2 linked regions of the Rhodopseudomonas sp. BAL398 genome follow. The main gene of each other region encodes a partner of the protein of the gene in region 2 in a complex. Links are inferred from orthologs where the notes say so. Each region holds a gene or a part of one and is shown on either strand. Other genes may lie near its edges. The genes, in order: xseA and RBJ75_RS24200.

Region 1 (7,252 bases), 280 kb from region 2 along the record:
GCGCCGGCGGCGCCTGTCAGGTCGATGATACCAAGGCGCTGGTGAAGCGGTTCGGCGTGCTGCTGGCGGATCCGAAGGAGCAGCGCAGCTCGATCGCGGCCGCAACCCGCGTGGTCGACCGGCTCGGCGGCGCGCTCGATCGCACGCTGGCGGCGCTGGAGCCCTATCTTCTGCAGCTGCGCATCGAGATGGGATCGGCCGATGCATGAGCCGGCCTTCTGGCATCGGCCGTCATCCTGGATCGCGCGATTGCTGCAGCCGCTCGGCCTCCTCTACGGCGCCGTGGCCGCGACCCGCATGGCGCAATTTGGCGTTGCGGCCGGCGTTCCGGTGATCTGCGTCGGCAATTATCACGTCGGCGGCGCCGGCAAGACGCCCACCACATTGGCGCTGGCCGCCTTGCTGCGGCAGCTCGGCGAGACCCCGGTGGTGCTGAGCCGCGGCTATGGCGGCAGGCTACGCGGCCCGGTCAGCGTCGATCCGGAGCGGCATGGCGCAGCCGAGGTCGGCGACGAGCCGCTGATGATGGCGCGCATGGTGCCGGTCGTGGTCGCCAAGGACCGTGTCGCCGGCGCGGCGCTGGCGCGCTCGCGCGGCGCCAGCGTGATCCTGATGGATGACGGCTTTCAGAATCCGGCGATCGCCAAGGATGCGTCGCTGATCGTGATCGACAGTCATCGCGGGCTCGGCAACGGCCGCGTCTTTCCCGCAGGTCCCTTGCGCGCGTCGCTTGCGCCGCAATTGGCGCGCACCGATGCGCTGATCATTGTCGGTGACGGCCCCGCCGGCGCGCCGCTGGCATCCGCGATCGAAGCCCAGGGCGGTCTGGTGCTGCGCGCGACGTTGACTCCCGACGACGCCTCGGTCGCCGCGCTTTCTGGCAGGCGGGTGCTGGCCTTTGCGGGGATCGGCGATCCCGCGCGGTTCTTTGTAACGCTGCGGCAGAGCGGCGTCGATGTCGTGGCGCAGCGAGCCTTTCCCGATCATCACCCGTTTTCGTCGGCCGATATCGATGGCCTGATCGAGATGGCGCGTCGCGACGATCTGGCCTTGGTCACCACCGAAAAGGATCTGGCGCGCCTCAGCATGCGCGCGCCATCATCGCCGCCGATCGTCGCCTTCGCGGTGACGATGCAATTTGGCGATCAGGCGACGCTGCGCCGATTTCTGGTCGATCGCCTAGCCATGGCGCGGGAGCGCAAGTTTCAAACGCAGTGAGTAGGGATCGGCACCGGCGCTCGATCAGCCCGCCGGCTTCAGCGCGGCGGGGTAATGCCGCTGCAGCACGGCCTCGGGCGTCGCATAGGCTTCCTTCAGATCGACGCTCCAGTATTTCAACTCGTCGAGTGGAATATGAACCCCGCTGATGGCGCAGCGGACATAGGTGCCGGGCGAGATCACGCGGAAATCGCCGTCCAGATATTGCACCTGCGCTTCGCCCGAGCCCGAGGGGCCGAATTTATTCAGCACGGTTCATCTCCAGAAATTCCGGCGGAAGAGGTCAATCTCCGGCCACCAATGCATATGATCTAGCACAAATATGCCGTGGCCGCGGCTTTGCAAACCACCCACTTGTGATGAATCGGGGTTTTTGTGCATGGTAATGTCGAATTTGCCGAACATTCCTGATGTCGAGGACGTTGCGCGATGCGCCTGCTGTTGATCCTGGCGTATGCGGCGGCGTTCGCGGCTGGCGATGTCGCGCACGCGTCGTCGCTGCCGGCGCCGCGCGCGGTGGAGATTCCGGACGGCGGTGGCACACTCCATGGGGTGCTCTACAAGCCCGACGGCGACGGGCCGTTTCGCGCGGTGATCGCGCTGCATGATTGCGACGGGCTGGCGGCGAAATCCGACCCGGTGCAGCCGCGCTATGCCGACTGGGCGAAACGATTGCAGCGGGCCGGCCGCGCCGTGCTGCTGCCCGATAGCTACGCCTCGCGCGAATTGGGGCCGCAATGCGGGATCAAGGACCGGCCGGTGCTGGCGCGTCGCCAGCGCGTCGGCGATATTCTGGCGTCGCGCCATTGGCTTTCGCAGCAGAGCTGGGTCGCGCCCAATCGAATCAGCCTGTTGGGCTGGGGAAACGGCGCCAGCGCGGTGCTGTGGTCGGTGCGGCCGCAGCTCGCAATCGATGCGCGCGGACCGGATTTTCACAGCGCCGTGGTGTTCTATCCGGACTGCCGCCGCTCGGCGCGGCTGGGATGGAGCGCGCGGGTCCCGACGCTGCTGCTGATCGGCGGCAATGACAATGTCAGCTCGCCCGCGGCATGCCGGCAGATGATCGACGGCGCCCGCGGACGCAGCGCGCTGGCCCGGATCGTGGTCTATCCCGGCGCCAAGCATCGGTTCGACCGCGACGATATGGTCAAGCGCGGCCATCACGGCGGCGATGCCGCCGCGCGCGCCGACGCGCAAAAGCGTGTCGCCGAGTGGCTGGGCGAATAGCAGTTGGCGTCTGGCGAAGCCCGAGGATTGTCCAGATGAGGTGACTGGCCTCATCAAGCGCCCGTCATTCCGGGGCGCGAGCAGCTTTGCTGCGAACGCCCCGGAATGACCCCACGTTAAGGCCGCTCCACTCAGCTGAAAGACTCGCTAAAACAGCGTTCCCTGATCGACCGGCTTGGCGCTGCGCTTGGCCGCGCTGGCGCGCGCGGCCGGCTTCGCCGCGGCCGGCCTGGCTGAATCGCCGGGATGCGCGCCATCCGCGGTGGCGCCGACGCGGCCGTCGGCGAATTCCAGGCTGAGCCTGGCGCCGGCGCCGATTGCGGCGGCGGCATGGATCGACTGGCCCTGCGCGTCGCGCACGAGGGCAAAGCCGCGCGCCAGCACCCCGCGATAAGCCAATGCGCCGAGCAATTGCCCGGCATGGCCGACGCGAGCCTGCTTGCGCTCAATCAGCGTGGTCAAAGCGCGCCGGGCGCGTTCGGCAAGCCGCAGCGTGCGCTCGCGTTCATTGCCGATCCGGATGCGTTGCGCCTGCGCATTGGCCAGCTTCGAGGCCTGCAGCCGGATCGTCAGTCCCGAAAAGCGCTCGCGACGCTGCCGCAAAGCGGCGCGGGCGCCGTATGTGAGCCGTTCGCCGGTCACCGCCAGCCGCTGCGCCGCATGCGCGACCTGATCGCGCAGCACCCGCAGCGTCAGGCCGGCGCTAGCCTGGGCGAAGCGGCGATGATGCGCATGGGTGTTGGCGCGCAGCGCGCGCGGCAACGCGGCGCTGGCGCCGTCGAGCCGCTGCCGCGGGATCGCCAGCAAGTCGCCGGCCGCCGGCAGCGCCCGCGCCGCGGCGCGCAATTCGTTGCGGCGCGACTCCTGGGCGCGTTGCCAGCACAGCATGGTGCGGCGGCTGAGGCCTTCGACCTCGACAAACAATTCGGCGCGCACCGGCACCGCCATTTCGGCTGCCGCTGTCGGCGTCGGCGCGCGGCGGTCGGCGGCGAAATCGATCAGCGTGATGTCGGTCTCGTGACCGACCGCCGAGATCAGCGGGATCATGCTTTCGGCCGCGGCGCGGACCACGATCTCCTCGTTGAACGACCACAGATCCTCCAGCGAGCCGCCGCCGCGCGCCACGATCAACAGATCGGGGCGGGGGATCTTGCCGCCTTCGGGCAGCGCGTTGAAGCCATGGATCGCGGCGGCGACCTGCTCGGCCGAGCCTTCGCCCTGCACCTTGACGGGCCACACCAGAACGTGGCGCGGGAAGCGGTCTTCGAGGCGATGCAGGATGTCGCGGATCACGGCGCCCGTCGGCGAGGTGATGACGCCGATCACGTCGGGCAGATAGGGCAATAGCTGCTTGCGCGCCTCGTCGAACAGGCCTTCGGCGCCGAGCTTGCGCTTGCGCTCCTCCATCAGGGCCATCAGCGCGCCGACACCGGCCGGCTCGATCGCCTCGATGACGATCTGGTATTTCGACGAGCCCGGATAGGTGGTGAGCTTGCCGGTGGCGATGACCTCGAGGCCTTCCTGCGGCTTGAACCGCATTCGTCCATGCACGCCCTTCCAGATCACCGCCTCGATCTTGGCGCTCTCGTCCTTCAGCGCGAAATAGCAATGGCCGGAGGAATGCGGGCCGCGAAAGCCGGAAATCTCGCCGCGCACCCGGACATGCCCATAGGCGTCCTCGACCGTCCGCTTCAACGCTGAGGACAGTTCGGAGACGGTGAATTCCGGCGAGTTCACAAGAGATTCGGGCGCCAGCAGCTTTGCCATCGATTCGGGACTTTCAGTTTCGTGGGCGAAGTTAGGGTGTTTTGTCCGGCTGTGCCAATCAACCCTTGAGCGGTCACATTTTGAGCATGGCGGGTTCCGCGAGGCCGATTCGGCGGCGCGATCATGCGCTGCCGACATATCCACACCTGGCCGCCGGCATTTTTGCGATGCGGCTGCGCCGTGTTACACCTCGCCCAACGCGCGCTGGGGGCTGCTGGTCGATGAATATTCTGCTGCTCGGTTCGGGTGGGCGCGAACACGCGCTGGCGTGGAAGATCGCAAGATCGCCGCTGCTGACCAAATTATGGTGCGCGCCGGGCAATGCTGGCATCGCCGAACAGGCGGCCTGCGTGGCTCTCGATATCGCCGACCATGCGGCGGTGATCGCGTTCTGCAAGGCCAACGCCGTCGATTTCGTCGTGGTCGGGCCGGAGGCGCCTCTGGCGGCCGGCATTGTCGACGATCTCGCGAGCGCCGGCATCAAGGCGTTCGGCCCGAGCAAGGCAGCGGCGAGGCTGGAGAGCTCCAAGGGTTTTACCAAGGACATCTGCCAGGCCAACGCCATTCCGACCGCGGCCTATCAGCGGTTCAGCGACGCCGACGCGGCGAAAGCCTATATTCGCCAACAGGGCGCGCCGATCGTCATCAAGGCCGATGGGCTGGCCGCCGGCAAGGGCGTCGTGGTGGCGATGACGCTCGACGAGGCGATGGCGGCGATCGACATGATGCTGGGCGGCGGCTTTGGCGATGCCGGCGCCGAGGCCGTGGTCGAGGAATTCATGGTCGGCGAGGAGGCCTCGTTCTTCGTGCTGTGCGACGGCGAGCACGCGCTGCCGATGGCGACTGCCCAGGACCACAAGCGCGCCTTCGACGGTGACAAGGGACCGAACACCGGCGGCATGGGCGCCTATTCGCCGGCGCCGGTGATGACCCAAGCGCTGACTCGGCAGGTGATGGACGAGATCATCTATCCGACGCTGCGGGCGCTGAGCGCGATGGGCACGCCCTATAAGGGTGTGCTGTTCGCAGGCTTGATGATCACCGAGGAAGGCCCGCAGCTGATTGAATACAATGTCCGCTTCGGCGATCCGGAATGCCAGGTGCTGATGCTGCGGATGATGTCCGACATCGTGCCGGCGCTGCTGGCGTGCTGCGAGGGGCAATTGGATAAAGTCAGCCTGGACTGGTTTCCCGATCCGGCGCTGACCGTGGTGATGGCCGCCAAGGGCTATCCCGGCACTTACGAAAAGGGCACGCGCATCGCCGGCCTCGACCGCGCCGCGAAGATTCCCGGCGTCGAGATTTTCCACGCCGGCACGCTGGCGTCGGGCGACTGGATTCTCGCTAATGGCGGCCGCGTGCTCGACGTCACCGCCTCGGCCAAGACGGTGGCCGAAGCGCAGCGCCGCGCCTATGAGGCGATCGGCGTCATCAACTGGCCGGAGGGCTTCTGCCGCCGTGACATCGGCTGGCAGGCAGTGGCGCGGGAACGCCGCGGCAAGTAATTTGCCTCACGTTTACGTGCCCCGGACGCGGTGCAACGCGCCGCGAAGCGGCGTGGTGCGCCGTAGAGCCGGGCCCCGCTTGACTTGTCGAGGGTTGAACCGGGGTCCCGGTTCTGCGAAGCGGCACTGCGTGCCGCATCGCGCCCGGGACACGAGATAGATTCGCTTGAGCCCGGTCGTACAGTAGCTGGAAATTCAAAGGGAGTGAGCCATGCCTGATCTTGCCGACCTGTTTCCCGGCTACGCGGCCGAATGGATCGACACTTCGTCGGGGCGCATTTTCGCCCGCGTCGGCGGCGACGGGCCGCCGCTGTTGCTGCTGCACGGCTTTTCCGAAACCCATGTGATGTGGCACCGCGTCGCGCCGCAATTGGCGCAGAAGTTCAAGCTGATCATCGCCGATCTGCCGGGCTATGGCTGGTCCGACATGCCGCGCAGCGATGCCGAGCACACGCCCTACACCAAGCGGGCGATGGCGGCGCAGCTGATCGAGGCGATGGAGAAGCTCGGCCATGTGCATTTCGCGCTGGCCGGCCACGATCGCGGCGGCCGCGTCAGCTACCGGATGGCGCTCGATCATCCCGGAAGGCTATCGAAGCTCGCGGTGCTGGATATCCTGCCGACCTATGAATACTGGATGCGGATGGACCGCGCCTACGGCCTCAAGGTCTATCACTGGACCTTCCTGGCGCAGCCGGCGCCGCTGCCCGAAACGCTGATCGGCGCCAGCCCGGATTTCTTCCTCAAAAACAAGTTGGCGAGCTGGAGCAAGACCAAGGACCTCAGCGTGTTCGATCCGCGCGCCTTGCAGCATTACCTCGCCGCGTTCAACGATCCGATGCGGCTGCACGCGATGTGCGAGGATTACCGCGCCGGCGCGCACGCCGATTTCGACCATGACAAGGCCGACCATGACGCCGGCAACAAGATCGCGGTGCCGATGCTGGCGCTGTGGGGCGATGCCGGCATCGCACAATCAGCGGCGACGCCGCTCGATACCTGGAAGAAATGGGCGACCGACGTGCGTGGCGGCCCGGTCAATTCCGGGCATTTTCTCACCGAGGAAGATCCCGACGCCACCGCGCAGGCGCTGCTGGCGTTTTTTACCTGACCGTCGAGGTTGACCACGAAAGTCGGGATGGCCCCGCCGTGATCGCGTGCCGGCATCGGGCGATTTCCCCGGTCTCGCGTTGACGAGGGCGAATGACGGTCGCCGCTCTCTGCGACTTGACGATAGGAATAAAATCCGATATCAATATCCTTTCGTACGAAAGGATATTGCATGCGATCAATCCTTGAAGAAAGAGACAACCTACGCAAATCCAAGCAGGAGCTTGCCGAAGTAAGATTCGGTTTGAGATACCTTCGGTATCTCCGCGCGGCCATCAAAGCGGGCTTTAATCCCGACCAGCCACGCGACGAAATTGGAAGGTGGACGGATGCCCCGGGGGGTGCCGTCAGCGAAGCTACAGGCAATGTTTACATTAGCGCAGCGCGGCGGATCGAATCGGATTGCGATGCACAATATGCGAAGG
Region 2 (7,020 bases):
CGAGCGCATGGATCAGCATCAGATTGTCGGGCAGGGCGAAATCCTCGACGATCAGTCCGGATTGATCGATCAGCGCGCCGTCGCGCCGGGTCAGCTCGCCGGATCGGGCGACGCGGTCGGCGTAAATCGCCGGGTCGTTGCAATAGCCGAACACCAGCTTGCCGCGCCCAGCCATGTAGCCGAGCTCATACACGGTGCCGGCGTCGGCGCTCGGCCCGCGGAACGGCGTCAGATTGGCGATGATGGCGGCGGCGTCATTCATCATGGCCTCGTTGCCGCGAAAGATCGTCAGCGATGCATCGGGTGCCGTGGGATCGACGGCATTGTCGAGCGGAAACAGCCCGGTCAGCCCGTGGTGCGCGCAAAGCTCGGCCTTGCGCCGGCCGACCGCCAAGGCGTCGGGCAGAAAAACATCGGGGCCGGCGAGGTAGATCTTCATTTCGCTTGTTTGCAGACTGGGCTAATCTGTCATTTTCAATATGCGGCGCCGGAGTTTGCCAATGACCGGCTTTTCAAACGCGGAACGTCTTGCTGTCTATACGCATCTGCGCTTATTCGAAAGCGACTTCGACAAGTCGCAAAGCCAGATTAGGGCGCTGTGTTCCGCTTGGAGCGCGGCAGTTTTAACCGGCATTGCGCTGATCGTGACGAATGCCACGTCGCCACCGTCGCAACTATCGGCCGCTGAGGTCCTCGGGCGCGGGAACATCCTGGCCTATTTGCGCGGCATGATCTGCTTCGTGGGCAGTGCCGGAGTTCTTGCCTTCTGGCTCGTGGACCAGCGCGTCTACCAGCGCCTGCTCCATTCGGTGTTCGGTTACGGGTTGCACCTCGAACTGCAGTTTCCGGATTTGCCGCAGATTCGGTCGACATTGTTCCTCAACAACCTGGATGTGAGCAACAGGATGGGCTGGTTCTATTGGACGCAGGCATGGCTGTTTCTTGCCATTGCCTGTGTGTTTGTCTGGCCGCCGCTTGGAGCACGCCTCGGCAACGTGCCGCCTGGTATCAAGGCTCTGACCTACATTCACATTGCCGCGGTGCTGCTCGCAAGCTGGTCGAGCAGATATTGGCCGACGCTTCGTGGGCTGATCGAGGAGTTCTATCCGGACCTTGCGGCGGAGTTGCCGACGCCTCACTGGCGATGGCGTGACAGCATTATCGCGGCCATCGATCCCGCCGGGTTCTGGAGCAAGGCGGCACGCCGGGATTGTGCCAAAGACGACGCTATGCGCGAAGCCTGGATGCGCCGGGTCAGGGCGCATCCAAAGTTCAAATGAGCGCCGCCTAGGCGGTCTACGCCAGTTTCACGGTCTCGGCCTGGCCGTCCTTGCCGAGCGCTTCGAACACCTTCTTGACGATGCCCTTGGCGTCGAGCCCGGCGCGGGCATACATCGCCGCGGGGGTGTCGTGGTCCATGAATTCGTCGGGCAGCACCATCGAGCGCATCCGCACGCCGCCGTCGAGCAGGCCGTGCTCGGCCAGCGTCTGCATCACATGGCTGCCGAAACCGCCGATCGAGCCTTCCTCGATGGTGATCAGGATCTCGTGCTCGCGCGCCAGTCTGGTCACCATCTCGACGTCGAGCGGCTTCATGAAGCGGGCATCCGCGATGGTAGTGGACAGGCCGAGCGCCGCCAGTTCCTCGGCGGCCTTTTCGCATTCGGCCAGGCGGGTGCCGAGCGACAGCAGCGCCACTTTGCTGCCCTGGCGGATGATGCGGCCCTTGCCGATCTCCAGCGCGACGCCGACTTCCGGCATTTCGATGCCGCGGCCTTCGCCGCGCGGATAGCGCAGCGCGGAGGGGCGGTCGTTGATCGCCACTTGCGTGGCCACCATGTGGACCAGATCGGCTTCGTCGGCCGCCGCCATGATGACGAAATTCGGCAGGCAGCCGAGATAGGCCAGATCGAACGAGCCCGCATGGGTGGCGCCGTCGGCGCCGACCAGGCCGGCGCGGTCGATCGCGAAGCGGACCGGCAGGCTCTGGATCGCGACGTCGTGCACCACCTGGTCGTAGCCGCGCTGCAGGAAGGTTGAATAGATCGCGCAGAACGGCTTGAAGCCCTCGGTGGCGAGGCCGGCCGCGAAGGTCACCGCGTGTTGCTCGGCGATGCCGACGTCGAAGCTGCGGTCGGGGAACGCCTTCTGGAACAGATCGATGCCGGTGCCCGACGGCATCGCCGCGGTAATGCCGACGATCTTGTCGTCCTTGCTGGCTTCCTTGATCAGGCTCTGGCCGAACACGTTCTGGTAGGACGGCGCGTTCGACTTGGCCTTCGACTGGGTGCCGGTGGCGATATCGAACTTGACCACCGCGTGATATTTGTCGGCGGCGGCCTCGGCGGGCGCGTAGCCCTTGCCCTTCTGGGTGACGACATGGACCAGGATCGGGCCGTTTTCCATGTCGCGGACGTTCTGCAGGATCGGCAGCAGGTGGTCCATATTGTGACCATCGACCGGCCCGACATAATAGAAGCCGAGTTCCTCGAACAGCGTGCCGCCGCCGACCATGAAGCCGCGGGAATATTCCTCGGCGCGGGCGGCGCGGTCGGCGATCAGCCGCGGCAGGTGCTTGCCGATCTGCTTGCCGGCCTCGCGCAGCGAGCGATAGGTCTTGCCCGAATACAGCCGCGACAGATAGGCCGACATCGCGCCGACCGGCGGGGCGATCGACATGTCGTTGTCGTTAAGGATGACGATCAGCCGGGAATTCATCGCGCCGGCATTGTTCATCGCCTCATAGGCCATGCCGGCTGACATCGAACCGTCACCGATCACCGCGATAACGTTGTTCTTGGCGCCCGACAGGTCGCGCGCCACGGCCATGCCGAGGCCGGCGGAAATCGAGGTCGAGGAATGCGCGGCGCCGAACGGGTCGTAGTCGCTCTCGGTGCGCTTGGTAAAGCCGGAGAGCCCGCCGCCGGTGCGCAGCGTGCGGATGCGGTCGCGGCGCCCGGTCAGGATCTTGTGCGGGTAGGCCTGGTGGCCGACGTCCCAGATCAGACGGTCGCGCGGCGTGTCGAACACATAGTGCAGCGCGGTGGTCAGTTCGACGACGCCGAGGCCGGCACCGAAATGTCCGCCGGTGACCGACACCGCGTCGATCGTCTCCAGGCGCAATTCATCGGCAACCTGCCGGACTTGATCAATTCGGAGCTTCCGCAAATCTTCCGGCGTGCGAATAGTATCAAGTAAGGGCGTTTTACTGAATTCGGTCACGGCGATATTCCAGTCTCACAAGTGGGGCAGGTGAAGCCCCGATGACGCATGCTCTGGACGTGTTGCAGGAGTCTCACCAACTCCCGTCTCCCTGAGGAGAACCGATTTTGTAGCTTATCGTTCAAAGCCTAAAGCCTGCTTCGACCGAAAAAAGTGACCTGTGTCACTTTGCTGTCGCACTGTCCACCGAGCCCGCAGCGCTCCGATCCCATAGGGATGCGGGCGCCTGGCTCAGCGCATAAGCCTATACCTCTACACAAAGCTGGCGTTAAAGCCAATCATGAGCCGCCAAAGGCCAATTCGGCTACCGAACTTTCGGCCAATGTGGTTGATTGCGCCGCATGGAACCGGGTTCCGCCGCCCCTGGCGTCAGTCTTTGCCGGACAGTCTGACGTGCAATTGTGCGTTTTCGAGCGAGGTGGGCGCCAGATCGCGTGAAGACAACGCGTCAAAACCAAGGCGGGAGCGCCGGTTCCGATCGATCGGAACTCCGGCGCCAGGCCTATTGGGGGTCAAGCGGCTCGGTTCCGCTCGGCTGGCCGCTGCCATCGGTGGTGATTTTGTCGACGCGGGCCTCGGCGGTGCGCAGCAGTTCCTCGCAGCGCCGCTTCAGCGCCTCGCCGCGTTCATAGATCGCGACCGACTCCTCGAGTGGAACTTTGCCGTCCTCGAGCCGCTTGACGATCGTTTCAAGTTCCTCGATCGCGCGTTCGAAGCTCAGCTTTTTGATGTCGACATTGGAAGCTTCGGCCATATCGGTTCCTGCAATGCGCCGCTGATCGGGCGATGGTGACGGCGACAATTGGGTGGATGGCGGCGGACGCTCACACGCCCATCAGCGCGGCGACATGGGCGGCGACCGATTCCTGCAGCCCCTTCAAGTCATAGCCGCCCTCGAGCACCGAGACAATGCGGCCGCCGGCGCTGACGTCGGCGACGTCCATCAGCTTGCGGGTGACCCAGCCGAAATCCTCGGCGTGCAGATTGAGGCTGGCCAGCGGGTCACGGTAATGGGCGTCGAACCCGGCCGAGATGATGATCAGTTCGGGCGCGAATTTGGTCAGCTGCGGCAGGATCAGATTGTCGAAGGCGGAGCGGAATTTGGCACTGCCATCTTCCGAGGCCATCGGCGCGTTGACGATGTTGTCGTGCTCGCCGCGTTCGCCGACTGCGCCGGTGCCGGGAAACAGCGGCATCTGGTGAGTCGAACAATACATCACGGTCTTGTCGCCCCAGAAGATTTCCTGTGTCCCATTGCCGTGATGGACGTCGAAATCCACCACCGCGGCGCGTTCGATGCCGTATTTGCGTTGGGCGTAGCGCGCCGCGATCGCCGCATTGTCGAAAAAGCAGAATCCCATCGGCTTGCTGATCTCGGCATGATGGCCGGGCGGCCGAGTAGCGACGAACGCATTGCTGGCGCGGCCGGTCATTACCGCGTCGGTCGCCGCGACCGAGCCGCCGACGCCGCGCAACGCGGCCTCGAAGGTGCCTGGCGACATAGAGGTGTCACCATCCAGATAGACGATCCCGGAGCTCGGCGACATGTGCCGCATCTCGACGATGTGATGATCGCTGTGACACAGCGCGATATCTTCAAGTGCCCCGAGCGGCGATTCAAGGCGCTCCAGCGCGTTGAAGCGGTCCTCGTTCAGAGCCTGATTGACCGCACGCAGCCGCTCGGCGCGCTCTGGATGGCCCTCGGGCGTATGATGTTCGAGGCACGCCGGGTGTGTCAGGTATTGGGTTGTCATGCGGGCTGTCCGGTCCCTCAATACGCGGTTGCGACAAACGTATAATGTAAAGGCTCGCCAGCCATTGCGAAAGGGCAGCTTAGGACTTGGGCGCGCGAATGCCTAGTTCAGTCGCAGGATGCGGGTCGACGGCGGCGGCGAGACCGGACTGCCGGCCTTCAAGAAATTGAACAGCGCATCGACGTCATAGACCCCGATACGCGGTTCGCTGCCGTCCTTGAAGGTGGTGAAGCCGTCGCCACCGGCCGCCAGGAAGGCGTTCACGGTAACGCGATAATGACCGGTCGGATCGAGCGGCGCACCGTTCAGGGTGATCTTATCGGCCGGGACGCGCGCGCCGGGCTGGCCGGCATTGTCCCACGCATAGCTGAAATGGCCAGACACCTGCAGCATCCGCGGCCGCTGCGGGTCGCTCCATTGCTGTTCGAGCGCGGCCTTGATCTGGGCGCCGGTCAAAGTCAGCGTCACCAGCTGATTGCGGAACGGCTGCGCCGCGAACACGTCGCCATAGCTCACCGTGCCGTCGGCGCGCTTGGTGATATCGGCGCGCACGCCGCCCGGATTGGTGAAGGCGATCACCGCGCCGCCATCGGCTTCCGCCGCCGTGGCGGCGAGCTGAGCGTCGGCGATGATATCACCGAGCGGGCTTTCGCCGGCCTCGTTCGGCAGCCGCACCAGTGTCGCGGAGACCGAGCCCGCCGGTTGCGCGGCGATCGGCCCGGCCAGCTGGTCATAGCTGTCGATCAGCGCGGTCTGCTGCGGATCCTTGGCCAGGGTCTTGGTGCGGACGATGACATTGTCGGCCTTGGCGCTGATCACGTCGCGGCTATGCGGATCGAGCCGAAGATCGATCGCGGTGACGAGCGTGCCGTATTTGTCGCCCGAGGTGACCAGCCGGCCGTCGATCTGGCAGCTATAGGCGCGGTGGGTGTGACCGCTGATGACGACGTCGACGGCCTTGTCGAATTTCTTGACGATGTCGACGATCGGGCCGGAAATTCCCGGGCATTCGTTGATACCGCCGGTCGGCCAGCCGCCCTCATGGATCAGCACCACGATGGCCTTGACGCCGAGCGTCTTCAGCTCGGCAACTTGTGTGTTGACGGTCTCGGCCTCGTCGCGGAATTCCAGCCCGGCGACACCGGGCGGCGACACCATATTGGGCGTGGCTTTCAGGGTCAGCCCGATGAAGCCGACCGGAATACCGTTGAAAGTGCGGATCTCGTAAGGCGGAAACAGCGTCTTGCCGGTCGCGCTGTCGACCGTGGAGGCGGCGAGATATTTGAAGCGGGCGCCGAGAAACGGGTGCGGGCCGCGGCAATTGTCGGTCGGGTGACAGCCGCCATGCTGCATGCGCAGCAATTCGGTCTTGCCCTCGTCGAATTCGTGATTGCCGACCGCGGCGAGGTCCAGCCCCATCAGCGACAGCGATTCGATGGTCGGCTCGTCGTGAAACATCGCCGACAGAAACGGGCTGGCGCCGATCAGGTCGCCGGCGGCGACGAAGATCGAATTGGCGTGGCCGGCGCGCAGCTGTTTCACCAGCGTCGCCATATATTCGGCGCCGCCCGCCGGAATCACGGTTTTCTTGGCCGGATCGGCCGGATCCTGGATCGTGATACCGCCAGGCGACGGCCGCAGATAGCCGTGGAAATCGTTGATCGCCAGAATCCGCAGCTCCACCGGCTTGGCCGTCTCGGCAATGGTCGGAGAGGTCATGCCGGCCAGCAGCATGGCGGCGATTACAGCGTAGCGATTCATGATTCGGATCCTGGTCGCGGTCCGCGACAAATTTGGTGGGGCAGCGCGGGGAATCCAAACCTGCTTCGCGGCGGAAGCGCAAGGGCCGAACGGCCGTGGCGTCCGGGCGCGCGATCCACTAGAAACATGATCTGCCAAACCAGAGCAGCCGCCCAAGCTGCCGCGCCGGTTTGCACCGGCGGTGAGATGCAAGGATTTGAGATGAAAATTCCATCGTTCGTGGCGCTGTCGCTGGCCATCATGGCGTCAATCCCGGTCGCCATCGCCCAACAGCCCGATCGCT

The links.
Region 1: the proteins of RBJ75_RS24200 (region 2) and xseA are in contact, whole or in part, in a cryo-EM structure (PDB 8TXR), measured with the Escherichia coli proteins. The link is inferred for Rhodopseudomonas sp. BAL398 from one-to-one orthologs.

What each region holds. Positions count from the first base shown.
Region 1 is NZ_CP133111.1:5,420,463-5,427,714, forward strand. The notes cover bases 1,903-4,834. They hold xseA (exodeoxyribonuclease VII large subunit), read right to left. Parts: upstream 4,213-4,834; coding sequence 2,593-4,212; downstream 1,903-2,592. Other genes in these bases: RBJ75_RS25530 (dienelactone hydrolase family protein), read left to right, coding at 1,903-2,445; purD (phosphoribosylamine--glycine ligase), read left to right, coding at 4,434-4,834. In the rest of the region: RBJ75_RS25515 (3-deoxy-D-manno-octulosonic acid transferase), read left to right, coding at 1-209; lpxK (tetraacyldisaccharide 4'-kinase), read left to right, coding at 202-1,218; RBJ75_RS25525 (DUF2093 domain-containing protein), read right to left, coding at 1,243-1,470; more of RBJ75_RS25530, read left to right, coding at 1,648-1,902; more of purD, read left to right, coding at 4,835-5,717; RBJ75_RS25545 (alpha/beta fold hydrolase), read left to right, coding at 5,929-6,828. UniProt on the Escherichia coli protein: Bidirectionally degrades single-stranded DNA into large acid-insoluble oligonucleotides, which are then degraded further into small acid-soluble oligonucleotides.
Region 2 is NZ_CP133111.1:5,140,916-5,147,935, forward strand. What follows is about bases 2,351-5,050. They hold RBJ75_RS24200 (exodeoxyribonuclease VII small subunit), read right to left. Parts: upstream 3,977-5,050; coding sequence 3,725-3,976; downstream 2,351-3,724. Other genes in these bases: dxs (1-deoxy-D-xylulose-5-phosphate synthase), read right to left, coding at 2,351-3,222; RBJ75_RS24205 (histone deacetylase family protein), read right to left, coding at 4,047-4,976. In the rest of the region: RBJ75_RS24185 (nucleoside 2-deoxyribosyltransferase), read right to left, coding at 1-439; RBJ75_RS24190 (hypothetical protein), read left to right, coding at 501-1,280; more of dxs, read right to left, coding at 1,297-2,350; RBJ75_RS24210 (bifunctional metallophosphatase/5'-nucleotidase), read right to left, coding at 5,079-6,737; RBJ75_RS24215 (hypothetical protein), read left to right, coding at 6,939-7,020. UniProt on the Escherichia coli protein: Bidirectionally degrades single-stranded DNA into large acid-insoluble oligonucleotides, which are then degraded further into small acid-soluble oligonucleotides.